Regions from separate parts of the Oceanobacter antarcticus genome, predicted to be linked through region 1. Evidence: predicted binding sites of a transcription regulator. Region 1 holds the regulator's gene; the other holds the start of a gene.
The links. Region 1 encodes FNR, which switches genes on or off when oxygen is low (the NO sensors DNR and NnrR bind a similar motif). Its sites were predicted from a motif close to TTGATNTANATCAA; they were not measured.
Positions count from the first base shown of each region.

Region 2: a site for FNR is predicted at 1,436-1,449, ahead of hpaD (3,4-dihydroxyphenylacetate 2,3-dioxygenase). Genes of this name have one in related genera too.

Region 1 covers NZ_JBBKTX010000002.1:147,811-150,949, reverse strand. Annotated here, with positions in the region: gene ccoS (cbb3-type cytochrome oxidase assembly protein CcoS) at 25-261, shown strand; gene WG929_RS02315 (sulfite exporter TauE/SafE family protein) at 258-914, shown strand; gene fnr (fumarate/nitrate reduction transcriptional regulator Fnr) at 1,035-1,805, shown strand; gene ttcA (tRNA 2-thiocytidine(32) synthetase TtcA) at 2,043-2,894, shown strand; gene WG929_RS02300 (hypothetical protein) at 2,969-3,139, opposite strand, start outside.
Region 2 covers NZ_JBBKTX010000017.1:83,201-86,339, reverse strand. Annotated here, with positions in the region: gene WG929_RS14245 (hypothetical protein) at 1-846, shown strand, start outside; gene hpaR (homoprotocatechuate degradation operon regulator HpaR) at 905-1,327, shown strand; gene hpaD (3,4-dihydroxyphenylacetate 2,3-dioxygenase) at 1,662-2,513, shown strand; gene WG929_RS14230 (aldehyde dehydrogenase family protein) at 2,810-3,139, shown strand, end outside.

The DNA of each region.
Region 1 (3,139 bases):
CTTGCCCAGCATAACGGACATAACATGGATATTATCTACATACTTGTTCCACTCTCGATCGTCCTGATCAGTATCGCCACCCTGATTTTTTTCTGGGCAGTACGTAGCGGTCAGTTTGATGATCTGGAGTCGCCAGCCCACAAAATTCTCTTTGATGACGACCCCGAGGAAACGACGGCCAGCGCTGACAAACCGCCGTCAACAACAATCACCCCACCGCCTGCAGCTGCAGACGCCACATCACCTGACAAATTGTCGTGATTGAACCACTGTCACTGCTCACCGCATTACTGCTGGGCTTGTTTGGTTCCAGTCATTGCCTGGTCATGTGTGGCGGTATTGCGGCAGCCATTGGCAGTCGCTCACAGCATCAACCACTACTAACCGCCTTGGCTTTTAATGGCGGACGAATCACCAGCTACGTAGTGGCTGGGCTGATAGTCTCTGTACTTGGCTTATGGCTGCAGCAACTGAATGACCTGCTGACGCTGGTATTACGCACACTGGCTGCCGTGATGCTAATGCTGATGGGACTCTACATCGCGCGCTGGGCAAGCTGGCTGACCCGGATTGAACAGCTCGGTCAGCACCTGTGGCGTCTGCTACAGCCCGCCACCAAACCATTACTGGCACAACAATCAGTCAGCAGCCGATTTCGTCTCGGATTGCTGTGGGGATGGCTTCCCTGTGGCCTGGTCTACAGTACATTAAGCTGGGTGGCCGCTAATGGCGATCCACTCAAGGGGGCACTGGCCATGGCCTGTTTCGGACTGGGCACACTGCCAGCCCTGTTTGCCAGCGGCCTCGCCGCCAGCAGCCTCAATCGATTACTCAATCACAACATCAGCCGTCGCATCGCCGGACTTTTGCTCATCAGTTATGGATTGTGGACCGCAGCGGCCATCTGGCTATAGTCAGCCAACTGTAATACCTTGACCAATGTCTTGACAGTCACCCTGTGAGCTAAGACCATACGAAAACTAATGGAAAACAGTTGTTCCGTTTGTCACGGAAAACCAGACACGGTGAGCTCAATGAAAACAAACCAAGTTGCACATCCCCCCTTGCGCGGCAATCAGCCCCACTGCCAGACTTGCTCCCTGAACGCTCTGTGTCTGCCACTATCGCTCAGCGACAGTGATATGGAGCGACTTGACGATATCATTCGCCGTGGCCGACCCATTCAGAAAGGCCAGCTGTTATTCCAGCAAGGGGATGACTTCCAGTCGGTATTTGCAGTACGTACTGGTGCCCTGAAAACCTATACCCTGGCCAGTAATGGCGAAGAACAGATCACCGGCTTTCACCTCGCCAGCGAACTGATTGGGTTAGCGGGTTACGATGCCGGTGATTACCCACTCACTGCCAAGGCACTGGAAACAACCACCGTATGTGAAATTCCGGTGCACCAGTTGGAAAATCTCACCGACGAATTACCCGATCTGCGTAAACAGCTGATGCGTACCATGGGTAATGAGATTCGCCACGACCAGAACATGATGCTGCTGTTAAGCAAAAAGAACGCTGAAGAACGTGTGGCCTCCTTTTTACTGGATATTTCCAACCGCTACGCCCGCCGCGGTTTCAGCGCGACCCACTTCCGGCTGCCCATGTCCAGGGTCGACATCAGCAATTATCTTGGTCTCGCGGTTGAAACCATTAGCCGGGTATTTACCCGCTTCCAGAAAAATGCGCTGATCGAAACCCAGGGCAAGGAAATCATTGTGTTGGACATGAACAGTCTTTATGAGATGGCGGGCCTAAGTGCTCATCTCGAATGCGACGACACGGCCACCACAGAATAAACCGAGTAGCAGCAGGCAGCCCGCAACCGTTCGGCAAAACACCGGACATATGTGGCTGCTACTGCTCCGCAGTATCCCACACGCTGACCTTTAACAACCTTCCCTGTCAGCCATAGCTCGGCTGAATCGGATATTCAGCACAGCAACTCTTGCTGACGACAGCCAATCTATTCGCTAGAATTCGCCGCCTGATTTTTAGTCCGTGTTCCATATCAGAACATCCAGGAGTTTCCCAGCATGACTGCCGACGTCATCGATCGCAAAGAACGACTCGAATTCAACAAACTGCAAAAACGTTTGCGCCGTCATGTCGGCAAGGCCATCGAAGACTATTGCATGATCGAGGAAGGCGACAAGATCATGGTGTGTCTGTCGGGAGGCAAAGACTCCTACACCATGCTCGACATATTGATGAGCTTGCAGAAAAGCGCCCCGGTTAACTTTGAACTGATCGCAGTCAATATGGATCAGAAACAGCCGGGCTTTCCTGAGCATGTTCTGCCGGATTACCTGAGCAAGCTGGATGTGCCCTTCCATATTGTCGAAAAAGACACCTACAGCGTCGTCATGGATATTATTCCGGAAGGCAAAACCACTTGCGGTCTGTGCTCACGCTTGCGGCGCGGTACCCTGTACGGCTTTGCCGAACACATTGGTGCCAACAAAATTGCCCTCGGACATCACCGCGACGATATTATCGAAACTCTGTTCCTGAATATGTTTTATGGCGGCAAGCTCAAAGCCATGCCACCCAAATTACTCAGCGACGACAAGAAGCACGTACTGATCCGTCCGCTGGCCTACTGCAAGGAAAAGGATATCGAGGCGTTTGCAGCAGCGCGGGAATTTCCGATCATTCCTTGCAACCTCTGTGGGTCGCAGGAAAACATGCAACGTCAAAACGTCAAAAACATGCTGCAGGAGTGGGAAAAAATCCAACCAGGCCGCAGTGACAACATCTTCGCAGCCATCTGTAACATAGCCCCCTCACAACTGGGAGATCTTAACCTGTTCGACTTTGTTAACCTGCAAAAGCAGCAAGACCAGTCACACCTGGCCACGCGGCTGGATATTGTAACGATCGAATAGCGTCAGCCATTGCACATACACCAATCACCCGTCTGAGAGTGCGGCCACGACTTGAATGGGTAAAAAACAGCCTGCTAGGGTAAACCACCACTCAGATGCCGGGTAACTGCGAATTGGTAATCTCCGGGCGCACCAACACGAATATCAAGTCGGTAACGTCGTCCGTTGACACTATCCTCTGCCTGGCCTTGCAACAGACAATGGTCTTTTTCGAGCTGTGCCACTGGCATCTCCACAGCAACGTC
Region 2 (3,139 bases), on a different contig from region 1:
AGCCCGTTGTCTTATATCTTATTGTCACGGGGATTTTCACTGGCCATATTCTGGTCGCCGTTTCTCAGCATGATCCCGCTGATACTGGAACAAGTACCCGGCGTACAAATGCCGCAGGTCTACCCATGGGCCTTAACCCTGGTCGTTTTGGCTATGGTCGTCACCCTGATCGAAGCAAAACTGCGCTACGGTGACGAACTGGCAACGTATCAGGGTTATCCGCTTCGGCCAGCCAGCCTGTTGCTTCCCGGTATTCTGATCGGCACCCTGTTAATCAGCCACCGGCTGTTCCCGAACACCCCCATGATCGCCATTGTCTCTGCCGTCGCCGTGCTGATACCCACTACACTGATGGGGTGGCGAAATGGTCTTGCCGGTGGCCTCGATACGCTGAAAAAACACATCACCACCCAGTTGCCTAACGGTCGTCCGGAAGTATCTTTGTTTCTTGCTGCCGGTTTTCTCGCAGCTGGAGTCAAAGCCTGTATCAGCTCCGGGCTAATCAGCTTTCCGTTCGAACAAACCAGCGCCACGGTGGCCATTATCACTATGCTGGCCATCGTTATTATTGCCAGCCTCGGTGTCCACCAGTTTGCCCTGTTCGCCATCTTTGCCGGTCTGATGCACAACGTCACCGTCACCCCTACGCTGATGGCCATTGCTTATATCATGGGGGTATCCCTATCGATGTCGGGTAGTGTATTCAGCGGCCTGAACTTTATCGTGCAGGGCCAGTACCAGGTTGGTAATCGCGAGATCCTGCGTCACAACCTGCCCTACACCCTGTTGATGCTGCTATTCACCAGCCTGATGTTGCTGGCGATGGAAGCAGCCGGTATACAATAAACACGGGCAGACACCACCCGCCCAGACGATTCAGACAAGCACAACGGAAGCCTTTTTAATGCGCAAGTTCGACGACTCCATCCCACTCAAATTGCTCAAGTCACGCGAGTCCACCATGGCCTTTTTCAGGCCTATCCTGCAAGAAATCGGTCTCACAGAACAGCAATGGCGAGTGATTCGAGCCCTCAACGAATACGAGGAGCTGGAGTCCAAACAATTGGCTGAGCTGTGCTGTATTCTCAGTCCCAGTCTCACCGGCATCATCAACCGGCTCGAAGCACAAGATTACCTCCGCCGCCGCAAGTCCACCGAAGACCAGCGCCGGATCCTGATCAGCCTGACCGATAAAGCCAAAACCATGTTTGCCAACGCCAGTCCACGAATGGAAGGACTCTATGCTGAAATGACCAGCCAGCTGTCACCACAAAAGATGGATTTGCTGAAAGAGCTGCTGGATGAAATCATCAAGCTCGAACCTTGAACCTCGCCCGGCATGCCGTTGTCATCCCGCCTCGACAGCACGGGCCACTGGCCTGCAAATATTCTTAGCGGCTGATAACACCTCAGCCAGCAAATCAGCCAGCAAAAGCTGACCTGCCTCAAGCCCTGGACTGATTTACCTCAAGGCTCGTTCACTCCAGCCAGGATGCTTTATTGACATTAAATAACATGTTAATTATATTTTTACTTAACATGTTAATATTTAGTGATCACTGAGCCGCATGGTTGTTTTTCACTGCCATGCTCCCGACCAAAAGCCGATCTGCCGTCGGGACAAGCCAATTCTGTCTAACAACGATAAAAAGGTGACGACCATGGGCGAAATGACCCTTGCTGCAAAAGTGACTCATGTACCTACCATGCTGCTGTCGGAGCAGCCTGGCAAACTGGAAGGCTGCCGCCAGCCCGCTATTGATGGCCACCGCGAGCTGGGTCGTCGTGCCCGTGCTGCCGGTGTCGATACCGTGGTGATTCTGGACACCCACTGGCTGGTCAACGCCGGGTTCCATATTAACAGCAACACACATTTTGAAGGCGTGTACACCAGCCACGAATTTCCGCACTTTATCCAGAACCTTGAATACAGCCATCCTGGTGCACCGGCGTTGGGGGATGCAATTGCCGCCAAGGCGACGGAAAAAGGAGTGCATACCCTATCGCACCAGGTGCCAACGCTGGATTTGGAATACGGCACGCTGGTGCCACTGAAGTTTATGGATCCGGATTCGCAATTCAAGGTGGTGTCGGTAGCAGCCTGGTGCACCGTTCATAACCTCAACGACTCCCGCGTACTGGGTGAAGCCATTGCCGCAGCAATCAAGGAGTACGATGGCAAGGTCATGGTGATTGCCTCTGGTTCGCTGTCGCACCAGATCTGGGAAAACGAACTGTACGAAGCCAATAACGGCACCTTCACCATCTCCCGCGAGTTTCACAAGCAGGTTGATCTGCGGGTACTGCAGCTGTGGGAGCAAGGCGAGTACGCCACGTTCCTGAAGATGCTGCCGGAATACGCCAAATTCTGTTCTGGCGAAGGCGGTATGCACGACACTGCCATGCTGTTTGGTGCCCTGGGTTGGGACAAGTACCAGGGCAAGGCCGAAGTACTGACCCCCTATTTCGCAAGCTCCGGCACCGGTCAGACCAACGTCCAGTTCCATGTATAACCACGACGCTTTATGAGCGTGACCCACTCGCTCGACGAGCGGAGCCGCGACTCCGCTCTGGCCATGTTACAGGCTGCCCGGCTCAAGACCGGAGAGCTTGGCGTGGCCGTTTGTATTTGTATTGTCGGCCCCCAAGGAGTGCCATTGGCGAGTTACCATCCGGGGCTCGGGTGGTGGGTGTTGTCGGCATATCGGGGGCAACCGTAGAACACGATATTCAATGTGCAGAAGCGGCCATCTCAGCGCTGGGCCAGGCCGCCCTGAAAGACCAATAAACTCAACACAGAAGGTTTACCATGCTGCAGGCATCCTACCCCTACTATCTGGCCAACGAGCCAATGGCTCCGAACCAGGATCTGGAAGTAAAAAACAAATACACCGGCGAAGTTGCCACCCGCGTCGCCATGGCTGACGTTGACGCCATCGATAAAGCCATTGCGGCGGCGGTTGAAGCCACCGAACCCATGCGCAAGATGCCCGCCTACAAACGTCAGGAAATCATTTACCACTGCGTCCGTCGTTTTGAACAACGCTTTGAAGAAATCGCCCAGGCCCTGTGCCTGGAAGCAGGCAAGCCAATCAAAGATGCGCGCGGTGAAGTGACCCGTTTGATCGACACCTTCAAG